DNA from 4 places in the Effusibacillus consociatus genome. Region 4 is predicted to be linked to each of the others. Evidence: riboswitches for the same ligand, from Rfam matches in the RefSeq annotation. Region 4 holds a riboswitch; each other region holds the start of a gene.
The links. A riboswitch is a leader RNA that binds a small molecule or an ion and turns the genes downstream of it on or off. The one in region 4 is predicted to bind S-adenosylmethionine.

Region 1 (3,184 bases), on a different contig from region 4:
TCCCTGCTCCTGGAATACGAAGTTGATACTTCCAAGCTTTCGTATCGTTTAGAATTCATGCAGGTATCCTGCGGTACACACGGCGTTCCGACAGCAACCGTTGGGTTAATCGATGACGAACAAGGTCTGCTGCAGGAAGCGGCTGTTGGAAACGGGGCGTTCGATGCGATCTCCCGTGCAATTGATCGGATTACCGGGGAACAGGTGGAACTGCTCCATTACCAGATCGACTCGGTAACTGGGGGACAGGACGCTCTCGCGGAAGTGAGAATTCAAATTCGGCAAGGTGAGATTGTCAGCAATGGGCGAGCCACTTCTACGGACACGCTGGAAGCGGGTGCCCGGGCCTATCTGGATGCTGTTAACCGATTAATTATGAAACGCATGGATACTTTCGGCAAAGATTATCGACGGATGAAAGAGAAGGCTGATCTCCACGCCTAAGAAGATTTTTGCTACCAAAGTCCTATCTGCATCCCAAGCGCTTTCCCCTTCTGCGGAAAGTGCTTGTTTGTTTTTTAAAGGGACCCCTTGTCCAATCAAAGAAATTAAAAATAGGACTGAAGTACCTAGAGTCGTCGAACCTCTCTGTTATAAATTATTAACACCATTTACAGGTGCAATTGAAGAATTTGGTATTGGGGTTTCGGGGGAATACGGGGAGGACACGAGTATGCAGCAGAGGGAATTTTATCGTCTGAATATCACCGCTTTTTGTTCGCTTCGTTTGCGTAAATTGGGGGCGAAGCAGCTGCCTTTCGGGGATGAGTTCGAGGTGGAAATTCAAAATATTTCGGGTGGCGGGCTTTGCTTCCTGACGGATCGCGATTTGCCCATCAGCGAAGTTTTGGTATGGCAATTTCAGATTGATATTCCGAATCATGAAATCAACGTTTACGGTCAACTAGTTTGGAAACAAGCAGAAACGGAAGAGATGTTTCTGTATGGAGTAAAATTCCTTTTCTTCAAAGAAGATGAGCAAAGGAATCTGATCTCAAAAATTAATACTCTCCAAATACGTCGTAAGCAAGCGGAAAAGTACGCAGCATGGTAATCGAAATATTTTCCTGAAAAATCCTGCAAATTAATTTTTAATAATTGCGGGATTTTTGATTTTTTTGTTTCATTTTTTTGTATTGACTTTATCTTTCTGGGTACGATATACTCGTTCTTGTATTTTTAAAATGATAAATTGAATACAAATGATTTGGAAATTCTTCTTATCAAGAGAGGCGGAGGGACAGGCCCAATGAAGCCCGGCAACCGGCTCATCCTAATGATGGGTGTCGCGGTGCCAATTCCTACAAGATCGTTTGATCTTGACAGATGAGGAGGGGCGCTGGATACAACAACCCTTTTTCATTCTGTGAAAAGGGTTTTTTTATTGAACGGAGGTGAAACGGATGATTCTGCTGCAAAATCTTTATAAAGATTATCAGGTGAATGGGAAACTGGTTCCTGCTTTGCGCGGAATCGATCTTTCGATAGAAAAGGGAGAAATTTTCGGTGTGATCGGCCATTCCGGGGCGGGAAAGAGTACACTGATTCGCTGTATCAATCTGTTGGAGCGTCCGACTTCCGGGAGCGTAGTCGTGGATGGTGTGGATCTGACGGCTTTGGAAGATCGGAAGCTGCAGGAACAGCGCCGACAAATCGGCATGATTTTTCAACATTTTAACCTGCTTTCATCTGCCACTGTCGCGGAGAATGTGGCGTTCCCGTTGAAACTTGCCAAACGGCCCAAGGCGGAGATCGAGCGCAAGGTATCGGAGCTGCTGTCTCTGGTCGGTTTGGAAGGACATCGGAACAAATATCCGGCTCAATTGTCCGGAGGGCAAAAACAGCGTGTCGGAATTGCGAGAGCATTGGCAAACGATCCTAAGGTGCTGCTGTGTGATGAAGCGACATCTGCGCTTGATCCGCAAATAACCAACTCGATTCTTGCCTTGCTGCGAGATATTAACAGGAAACTCGGCATCACTATTGTATTGATCACACACGAAATGCATGTGATCCGTTCGATTTGTGACGGGGTCGGAGTGATTGACGGAGGGAGAATTGTTGAGTCAGGAAAGGTCGTCGATGTATTTTTGAAACCTCAGCACCCGACAACGCGGGAATTTGTCGAGCAAGTGGCTGACTCGGTGGAACTGAGAGAAACGGTGGCACACGAAAAATCTTCCGGTGACCGAATCATTGTCCGCATCACTTTCCTGGGCGAGCAGACTTACCGGCCGATTTTATTCCAAACCATGATGGAAACCGGTACTTCGTTCAATATCCTGCAAGGTACGATTTCCCGGATGAAAGATACACCCTACGGTCAACTGGTCGTGGAATTGGATGGCGACGCCCAACAAGTCAATTCGACCATTGAAGCATTGCGCCTGCGTGGGCTTGATGTGGAGGTGATCTAGTTGGAATTGACATTCGAAAATTTGGATTGGGCAGAGATTGGACAGGCAACCATCGATACGTTGATTATGCTGGGGCTCTCGGGATTCTTTACCGTTTTGATCGGGTTGCCGCTGGGAGTGTTCTTATTTTTAACTTCACGAGGACAGCTGCTTGAAAATCGGGTATTCTATTCAGTTACATCTTTTGTTGTAAATATCCTGCGATCGGTGCCGTTTATTATCCTGATGATCCTGCTAATCCCGTTCACCAAGCTGGTTGTAGGGACTTCAATCGGCGTGGAGGGTTCCATTCCGCCGCTTGTGATTGGCGCGGCCCCGTTTTTTGCCCGGTTGGTGGAAACTTCCCTGCGTGAAGTGGATCGCGGAGTCATTGAAGCGGCCCAATCAATGGGAGCCTCAAACTGGCACATTATTTGGAAAGTGCTGCTGCCTGAATCCCGCCCGGGCCTTATCGCGGGAATCACGATCACTACGGTGGCACTTGTCTCCTACACAGCCATGTCAGGGGTAATTGGTGGCGGAGGACTGGGAGATTTGGCCATTCGTTACGGATATCAACGCTTCCAGACAGATGTCATGATTGTCACGGTTCTGATCCTGCTTGTGTTGGTTCAGATCCTCCAAACATTCGGAGACAGATTGGTTCTTCGCTTCAGCAGAAAATAATCGCAGGCAAGGTCGCAAAACGATCTTTCCATAGAGAAAAAATGAATCGCAAAAATTGAAAGGGGAAACTGGAAATGAAAAAATGGCTTGTTCCTGTAGTA
Region 2 (3,184 bases), on a different contig from region 4:
CTTGCCAACACCACGTCGGCCAGTCGCGATGCTTTGAGATCGGTGATGCTGTCACCGATTACAACTCTTGTATATTGATCCGCCGGATAGTGCCTGAGAATCGACGGCTTGCACATTCCACAGCCCCCGTCGCATCGCTCATCACAACCATGCGGCCATAGAATTCGGATCGTCTCGCCTGAGAAGTCAGAACCGTTGCAGTAAATCTTGTTGATGTCCCCATAAGGAGCCAGGATCGGCCCGACAAAAAAGTCGATTCCCCCGCTCGTAACAAGAAACTGAATCCCATTCTCCCTGCAATAAGTTACAAATTCGGAAAAGCCTGCGCGAATTTTGACTGCGTCTTCCGCATACTTCACAAGCTCTTCGCGCTTGGCCGACGGAATCAGAGAGAACAGTTTCCCGACTCCTTCCTGCACAGGAATTCGCTGCGACAGAATGTCATCCTTAATCGTTTCCCATCCTTCAGGTGCAAACTTCTCCATCAGAGTCATGATCATGTCGCGCTCGGTAATGGTCCCGTCAAAATCGCAGAAAATCACAATCGGCTTCGCCACGATCATTTGCCTCCCCAAAGTTCAAGTGCTTTCGCCAATTCTGCACTGTCTTTGGCTGCATCCTCGAGAGTTCGTCCCTGAATCACCGCATCGATCGCCGCGACAAAAGCCCGACCGCCAGCAGCAGATCCTCCCGGATGGCCATGAATGCCGCCGCCCGCATTGATCACCTGGTCATTCCCCAGATCATTGTAAAGTTGTGGAACCAATCCCGGATGAATACCGGCAGACGGAACCGGGAACGCCGGTTTGAGTACTTCCTTCGGCTTTCTGAGTTCCTCTGCGATCGCAAGAGTTTCCGCACGTTCCATGGCTACCGATCCATACGGGGACGGATACAGGACCAAATCGGCACCGGCAAGCCGCATCAATTTTCCCAATACAACCGGTGCACTGATCCCATATTGAGGAGACGGATAGAGAGCTCCCGCCAACGCCGGATGGGCCATGATCGGAACATTTACTTCCGGATCTGCCGCCAGTCGGTGCAGGACATCGTAACCGTATGCCAGAACGTTCAACAGGAGAGCATTTGCGCCCGCTTGAACCGCCCGCTTCGCCTTATCGACAATTTCCGTTACCGGTGCCGTCAGGTTCGCCGCATAGAGCACCTTTTTTCCTGTTTCTGCCGAGGCACGATCAGCCGCTTTCAAGCACGCTTCAATCCGCTTTTCAAACGGAGCATACGTATCATCAAAGAAAATTTCATCATCCTTCACCAGATCGACTCCGCCCAGTGCCTGCTGGTAAAACAGTTCGGCCAATGTGTCCGTGTCGTATCCGATGCACGATTTGAAAATCGACATCAGGAGCGGACGGTTCTGTACTCCCAACCGATTCCGAACCCCTTCAATGCCAAACTTCGGCCCCGGGAAGTTCTTCGTGAACTCTGCCGGAAAATCCAAATCGATTAATTTGATCGCCCCGTCCATCGACAGCTTTCCGAAAACGGAAGTAAGAACCGCAGGAAGATCCGGTGTGAAATTGATTGTCGGATAGGCAATTTTAAGCAGCGCTTTGACAGTCCCCTGTTCATCGGAACCCAATTCTTGTACTGAAACTACATGCCCCAGGTGCTTCTTCATCCGCTCCTGCCGTTCTGCGGGCAAATCGGTCCAGGAGCCAACCGTCAGTCCCACTGCTATACCTTGGGCTTTTTTATGAAAATCGCCCCCGCGTCCATGAACCAGATACGTGGCAACAATATAATCTTCTAGTTGCAGGTTACTCAAAATTGCTACCCCCTTTAAAACACAAACGCCTCTTTTCCTTTAAGAAAAAGAGGCGTACTCGAGAACAATTCCTCGCCTCTCATCTCTCAGAATCCATGATTCTGCAGGAGTTAGCACCATTGATACATCAAGTTGCGAATAGAACAGGAAAGCGTTCCATCACGGATGTATCCGGTTGCCGGGCATCATCGGGCCAGTCCCTCAGCCTGCTCTGGATAAGAGTCACATTTGTTGTGAAAATTTCAGTTAATTTTAAACTAGAGAAATCATACGACAGGTAATTCAAGATGTCAATAGACTTTTATTTGTTTCAGCCGTTCGACCGCTTCCCGCAATCGTTCTTCCGGTGCTAAAAGACCAACTCGCACGTACCCTTCTCCGCTTTTTCCAAATCCAATTCCGGGAGCCATTACAACATGGGCTTGATCCAGTACATAGTCTGCGAATTCAACAGCCCCCATGCCGTTCGGAATCGGTACCCATGTGAAGAAGGAGCCCTTTGGCGCCGGGCAATCCCAGCCAAGTTGCCGTAAGCCTCCCACAAACACATCGCGGCGGCTTTCATAGGTCGACACAAGTTGTCTAACGCAATCCTGCGAAGATCTCAAGGCGGTGATCGACGCCCGCTGGATCGCCGGGAAGAGGCTTACATAATAATGGTCTTGAATTAAATTAATCAATGATATCACATCTTTGTTTCCGAGCGCGAATCCAACCCGCCAGCCCGCCATATTATAGGTTTTGGACATGGTATAGAACTCTACCCCGACCTCTTTGGCACCGGGCACTTGCAGGAATGATACCGGCTTTTGTCCGTCAAAACCGATCGCACCATATGCAAAATCATGCGCTGCCACAATCCCGTTTTTTGCAGCAAATTCGACCGTATCCCGGAAAAATGATTCGCTTGCCGTAGCGGCAGTCGGGTTGTTCGGGTAATTTAGGAACATCAGCTTTGCCCGCTGCAGCGTTTCCTGGGACAACAAAGAATAATCCGGCAGAAACCCGTTTTCCCGCAAAAGCGGCATCATCACCATTTCGGCCCCGCTCATGGCAACACCCGACCAGTAGTCGGGATATCCCGGGTCGGGCACCAGGCACACATCGCCTTTATTTAAGAGACATTGGCTGATTTCGACCAGTCCGACTTTTCCTCCGAACAGAATGGCCACTTCCGAAGCCGGATCCAGATCCACATTATACTCCGCCTTATACCAGTCTGCGATTGCTTCCTTCAGTTCCGGGAGGCCCGAGAACGGAGAATAGCGATGAGTGAGCGGATCAAGAACCGCTTCCCGCATCGACTCGACAATATGTTGAGGTGTCGGTAAATCCGGGTTGCCCTGTCCCAAATTGATAACATCGTACCCTTTTGCTATATAGGAATTCGCTTTT
Region 3 (3,184 bases), on a different contig from region 4:
AGTGCGGAACCGATATATTGCTCATCTCCGGTACCGACAGGGAACACCAGCGGATCGAAGATAATATCCTGCGGGTTCACACCATACTTGTTCACCAGCAGATCATAGGAACGTTTGGCAACCTCCAGTTTACGTTCCCGTGTTACTGCCATCCCCTGCTCGTCGATAGTTCCGACAACAACCGCAGCCCCATATTTCGTGATAAGCGGAGCAACTTCCTCGAAACGTTCTTCCCCGTCTTCCAGGTTAATTGAGTTGATGATCGCTTTTCCCTGTGAATGCTTCAATCCCAGCTCAATCACTTTGGAATCGGTGGAATCGATCATCAGGGGCACTTTTACCTTTTTGACCACATAGTGCAGGAACTTCTCCATGTCCCCATACTCGTCCCGATCCGGATCCGCCAAGCAGATGTCGATCACATGAGCTCCCTTTTTCACTTGGGCTCGCGCAATTTCAGACGCGTCCTCATACAGCCCCTCTGCTATGAGAGTCCGAAACTTCTTCGATCCGATGACGTTCGTCCGTTCTCCCACCATCAGCGGACGATTGTCCGGCTCCAGGTACACGGTTTCGATCCCGGAAACTGCCGGGAGATGGCCCTCTGCAGCGTGACGCGGCTTATAGTCTTTTAATGCTTCTGCGAGTGCATGGATATGTTCCGGTGTCGTACCGCAGCAGCCCCCCGCAATATTCAACCAGCCTTGTTCTGCGAATCCGGCCATTTTTTTCGCAAGTGCTTGCGGGGATTCGTGGTAATGACCGTTCTCGTCCGGCAGTCCCGCATTCGGATAACAGCTGACCCCGCACTGAGCCAATTCTGACAGAGTACGCAAATGGTCACGCATGAACTCAGGGCCGGTTGCACAGTTCAACCCGACAGTGATCGGTTTCAAATGTTCGAGGGAAATATAGAACGATTCGATGTTCTGACCGGCCAATGTCGTACCCATTGGTTCAATGGTGCCGGATAACATCAGCGGAAGTTCCACACCGAGTTCGTCAAACGCTTTTTTAATTCCAAGGCTGCCCGCTTTCACATTGAGTGTGTCCTGTGCCGTTTCAAGCAGCAGGACGTCCACGCCGCCCTGTATCAATGCCTTCGCCTGCAGGTAATAATCTTCCGTCAGTTCCTCAAAAGTGGTTCCCCCTGTGACCGACAGCGTTTTTGTAGTGGGACCCATTGCACCCGCCACAAAACGAGGCCATTCGGGAGTAGACCATTTTCGTACTGCATCGACCGCCAGCTTCGCGGCAGCCAGGTTGATTTCATCCGCCCGGTCCTGCAGGTTATACTCTGCCAGTACCAGTCGGGTAGAGCCAAACGTATTCGTCTCAATGATGTCGGCCCCTGCTTCCAGATACTTCTCATGGATCGCTTGGATCACATCAGGACGTGTGAGGTTGAGGTACTCGTTGCAGCCCTCGTATTCTTCCCCGCCAAAATCTTCCGCAGTCAGATTTGCCTGCTGGATCATGGTCCCCATCGCCCCGTCGAGGATGAGAATTTTCTTCTTTAGTTGTTCCAAGATTGGATGTTGAATCTTGTTCGCTGACGTGCTCATGCTGGTTCCCCCTGTCTATAACAAAGCCCTCTCCAGAATGAGAGGGCTGATCGCTTCAAGTCCGCTCCTCCTATCTTCCAGAACGCTTTCTGCTGGAATTAGCACCGTGTGATCGCACCGGTTGCTGTGGTTTCATCGGGCCAGTTCCCTCCGCCACTCTGGATAGAAGTATGAAAATATTTTAATTTTTATTTAGTTTGCATGAAATAGTGAATGCTGTCAAGATGATTTATGCGGATTTATTACTCCAAAGCCATGTCCAGATCCTGCCATATATCTTCCACATCTTCGATCCCAACGGAAAATCGCACAAGCCCATCCCAAACTCCCGCTTTCTCCCGCTCTTCTTTCGGAATAATGGCGTGGGTCATGGAAGCCGGATGCTGAATCAGTGTACCGACATCCCCCAGTGAAACGGCCAGGGTACACAGTTTCACCGAATTCATGAGCTTGACGCCCGCTTCATATCCTCCCTTTAAGACAAAAGAAATCATCGCTCCCGGTCCCTTCATCTGCTTTTCCATGATCGCTTTGTCTTCAAATCCCGCCAATCCCGGAAAAAACACCTGAGCGACGGCATCGTGCTTTTCCAAACGCTCCGCCAAGACTTGTGCATTGAGTTGGGCACGATCCATCCGAATGTGCAATGTGCGCATCCCTTGAGAAAGAAGCCATGCATCCATCGGAGACATGACGGCCCCCATATTTTTCTGCACTTCTTTCCGCATCGGATCAATAATATCCTTTCTGGCCACCACCAGGCCGCCAATCAGATATCCATGACCGGACAGGTATTTGGTTGCGCTGTGCACCACAATATCAATTCCATGCAAAATCGGATTTTGCAAGTACGGGGACAGAAACGTGTTATCGACAACGGTCAGGATCCGTTTTTGCTTGGCCAAATCCGCCACACTGCTCAAATCAACCAGGGACAGAGTGGGATTTGAAGGCGTTTCGAAGTAAATCACTCTTGTTCGTTCTGTGATGTGGGGCTCCAGATCTTCTGCTGTTTTGAATGGGACAAACGTTACGTCGATTCCAAACTTTTTTACCGTTGTAGTAAGAAACGCATGAGTTGCCCCGTATAATGCAGTGTGGGCAATTACGTGATCTCCTGCCTGCAGAATCCCAAGGAGACAGCCTGTAATGGCCGCCATTCCTGATGAAAAAGCGAGACAACCTTCACCGAATTCAAGTTCCGCCACTTTCTCTTCCAACTCACGAACGGTCGGGTTTCCCAGACGTGTATACATGAACCCGGGGTCTTCCCCCGCAAAACGTTGGGCTCCCACTTCCGCATTTTCAAATACAAAAGTCGAAGTCATATAGATAGGTGGAATATGGGATCCATAGCCGGGATCTTTCTTGACTTTGACAAGTTTGGATGCATACTTCATTCAGTCGCTGCCCCCTTTTGTTCTCCCCTTTTGCCTTTCCCTATATTCTATCCTTCCCATTTATCCCTGGTACAAAGAATTAACCGCACGCCGGATTTGGCCCAAGCCCTGTTCCAAAATCAGACGGGGGCAAGCGATATTCATCCGCATAAACCCTTCACCGCCGAGTCCAAAACCGCGTCCTTCATTCATCGCCACTTTTGCTTTTTCAAGCATAAA
Region 4 (3,184 bases):
AAAAGATTGCCCCGTTTGTTCCATTTTCGTGAGAATATAGTTTGTCGTTCCGTTGAGAATCCCGGATACTTCCTGGACACGATTGGCGGTTAAATATCCTTGGAGAAAGCGAATCACAGGGATTCCTCCCGCCACACTCGCTTCAAACAAAAGTTGAACTCCCGCTTCTTCCGCCGTTTGCAGCAGCTCTGCCCCGTGCTTTGCAAGCAGTTCCTTATTCGCGGTGATTACATGCTTTCCCGACCGCAAAGACTTTAAAATAATGGTACGGGCAGGTTCCAGTCCTCCCATCACTTCAATAATGATTGGAATATCCGGAGAGGTAAGAATCAGATCCGGATCCGTGATGATCTGTTCCCGGGCCACTTCCACATTTCGTTTTTTCTCTGGATTTCGCACCAAAATATACGGGATCTCAATCCTGCAGCCCGTTCGCTCCGCAATCGATTCCCCGTTTTGGCTTAACGCTTTCAAAACTCCCGATCCTACGGTTCCCAAACCCAGGAGGCCCACCCGCACCGTTCTCTGTTGTCTGTTCATTTTGTTTTCCCTCCGTTTTCCAAAAACTCCCCTACCCATTCGTTCATGATTTCAAACTCGATCAAAAACGCATCATGCCCGTGAATGGTCTTCATCTCACGGTAGACGACTTCTTTTCCCTTTGCCCGCAGCAATTCGGCAGTGTCCAGAAGTTCACCGGCAGGGAATAAAAAGTCGGAATCAATTCCAATCATCAACCCGCGGGCGTTAATTCGGTCCAACACATGTGAATAGCTTCCGCGTCCGCGCGATACATCGTGCAAATCCATCGATTTCAGCAGATAAAGGTACGAATTGGCATCGAATCTTTGAACCAATTTATCACCTTGGTAGTTTAAGTACTTTTCCACCTGAAACTCGGATTCCATAACAAACGGATCGTCGATTGGAACCATGGAGTGTCCGAACCGCTCCTCGTACAACTCAAAGCTTCGATACGTAATCATTCCGAGCCGCCGGGCAAGATTGAGACCTTTTTGCGGAAATGTTCTTCCGTAATAATTCCCGTTGCACCAAGCCGGGTCATTATAAATTGCCTGTCGCGCGACATTGTTAAAGGAGATTCCCATTGCAGAAAATCGGCCGCACGTGGCGATCGGAATATACGTTTCCATCATTTCCGGGTAGGTTACCGCCCATTCGAAAACCTGCATTCCTCCCATGGATCCCCCAATGACAGCATACAGACGGTCGATTTCCAGGCTTTTGACCAAATGATATTGCGCTTGCACCATATCGCGAATGGTGACTATCGGGAAACGCATGCCATAGGGACGGCCATCAAGCGGATTGATCGATCCCGGGCCAGTCGAGCCGGAACACCCGCCCAGCACATTTGCACAAATAACAAAATAGCGATTGGTATCAAGCGCTTTTCCCGGTCCGATAAGTCCGTCCCACCAACCGGGGTAGCCTGCCGTAGACCCCGCATGGGAATCTCCGGTCAATGCATGGCAGACCAAAATCGCATTGTCTTTGGCAGAATTCAACGTGCCGAATGTCTCGTAGACAAGCGTTGCATCTGTTAATTCCCGCCCACTCTGAAGTACCAGATCGGGCAGCTTATATTCTTTTCGTACCACGTCTTCAATTCGTACCGCCATGCGCTCGCTCACACCTCACCTATGGAAAAGTGACGCCAGGATTGACTCCCATTCAAAAGACGGCAATCGTCGGAGAAAAAACGAAAGACCCCACTCAACTAAGAGGGGGTCACATAAATCGATCGCCGCCTCTTATCTATCAGAATCAAATGATTCTGCAGGAATTGGCACCAAGAATCCCACCTGAAAAAAGGTGCAGGATTCCGGTTGCCGGGCTTCATCGGGCCAGTCCCTCCGCCACTCTGGATAAGAGTTTCATCACGCACTATTCACTTGAATCGTTGAAAAGAGTTTATCACGGGGATAATCAATCGTCAAGAATATTTGACCGACTGTTATTTTGCCACAGCAGCCGCCTCTACGGCATCAAGACCGAACGCGGTATGCAGTACCCGAACCGCTTTATGAACATCGGAAGCGTCGATAACACAGGACACTTTGATTTCGGACGTGCTCACCATCTTAATGAACATTCCGTTCTCCGAGAGAACCTGGAACATCTGAGCAGCCACGCCCGGATTGCTGATCATTCCCGCTCCTACAATCGACACTTTCGCCAGTTCTTCCTCACAAACGATTTCATTGGCGCCAAGACGAGTTTTCAGTTGGGTCAGAACTTCAATTGTACGGTGCAAATCGTCCTTCGCCACGGTAAACGAAATGTCGCTGCGATCATTATGGACAACGCTTTGTACGATAATATCGACGTTAATATTTTCTTTCGCAAGCGTCTGGAACACAGCCTGCAGGTTGTCATTTCGGTTTGGCACGCCAACAAGCGCTACCTTGGCCACGTTCAAATCATGTGCGATACCTCGTACAATAATCCCTTTTTCCATAAGTGCCTCCTCTTTCACGAGTGTTCCCGGATTTGATTTAAAACTGGAACGAACCATTAACGGTACGTTGTATTGTTTCGCATATTCAACTGCACGCGGATGAAGTACTGCCGCCCCCAGGTTGGCCAACTCCAGCATCTCGTCATACGAGATTTCAGGAATCTTGCGAGCAAACTTTACAACGCGCGGATCGGTTGAGTACACACCCTCTACATCGGTGTAAATCTCGCATAAGTCCGCTTTCAGAGCAGCTGCTAACGCGACTGCGGTTGTATCCGAACCACCGCGACCAAGTGTCGTAATGTCTCCGTCTTCAGAAACCCCCTGGAAGCCGGCAACCACGACAATTTTCCCTTCTTCCAACTCGGCGAAAATTCTTGACGGATCCATGTCGGTAATTCTCGCTTTGCTGTGCACCGCTTCCGTACGAATTCCGGCTTGCCATCCGGTAAACGATACACTGTCTTTTCCAAGGTCCTGCAAAGCCATCGCCAACAATGCGATGGAAATCTGTTCTCCTGTTGTCAAAAGCATATCCATTTCACGGGCAGGCCGTTTCGAGGACACCTTGCATGCAAGATCGATCAAATCATCAGTCGTGTCCCCCATTGCAGATACGACCACAACGCAGGAATTCCCTTGATCCACAGTATCCGCTACACGTCGGGCGACTCGTTGAATGTGCTCGGGACTTGCAACAGA

Region 1: another riboswitch for S-adenosylmethionine. It lies ahead of ACFO8Q_RS20200 (methionine ABC transporter ATP-binding protein); the one in region 4 lies ahead of metX (homoserine O-acetyltransferase MetX).
Region 2: another riboswitch for S-adenosylmethionine. It lies ahead of ACFO8Q_RS12295 (2,3-diketo-5-methylthiopentyl-1-phosphate enolase); the one in region 4 lies ahead of metX (homoserine O-acetyltransferase MetX).
Region 3: another riboswitch for S-adenosylmethionine. It lies ahead of metH (methionine synthase); the one in region 4 lies ahead of metX (homoserine O-acetyltransferase MetX).

What each region holds. Positions count from the first base shown of each region.
Region 1 covers NZ_JBHSHC010000142.1:15,939-19,122, forward strand. The annotation lists gene ACFO8Q_RS20190 (2-isopropylmalate synthase) at 1-444, shown strand, start outside; gene ACFO8Q_RS20195 (PilZ domain-containing protein) at 674-1,054, shown strand; SAM riboswitch class I at 1,218-1,333, shown strand; gene ACFO8Q_RS20200 (methionine ABC transporter ATP-binding protein) at 1,404-2,417, shown strand; gene ACFO8Q_RS20205 (methionine ABC transporter permease) at 2,418-3,083, shown strand; gene ACFO8Q_RS20210 (MetQ/NlpA family ABC transporter substrate-binding protein) at 3,158-3,184, shown strand, end outside.
Region 2 covers NZ_JBHSHC010000096.1:159,878-163,061, reverse strand. The annotation lists gene ACFO8Q_RS12300 (2-hydroxy-3-keto-5-methylthiopentenyl-1-phosphate phosphatase) at 1-557, opposite strand, end outside; gene ACFO8Q_RS12295 (2,3-diketo-5-methylthiopentyl-1-phosphate enolase) at 560-1,789, opposite strand; SAM riboswitch class I at 1,866-2,011, opposite strand; gene ACFO8Q_RS12290 (pyridoxal phosphate-dependent aminotransferase) at 2,080-3,184, opposite strand, start outside.
Region 3 covers NZ_JBHSHC010000044.1:51,819-55,002, forward strand. The annotation lists gene metH (methionine synthase) at 1-1,565, opposite strand, end outside; SAM riboswitch class I at 1,633-1,734, opposite strand; gene ACFO8Q_RS06750 (trans-sulfuration enzyme family protein) at 1,808-2,965, opposite strand; gene ACFO8Q_RS06755 (hypothetical protein) at 3,026-3,184, opposite strand, start outside.
Region 4 covers NZ_JBHSHC010000065.1:2,874-6,057, reverse strand. The annotation lists gene ACFO8Q_RS08980 (homoserine dehydrogenase) at 1-540, opposite strand, end outside; gene metX (homoserine O-acetyltransferase MetX) at 537-1,643, opposite strand; SAM riboswitch class I at 1,773-1,896, opposite strand; gene ACFO8Q_RS08970 (aspartate kinase) at 1,979-3,184, opposite strand, start outside.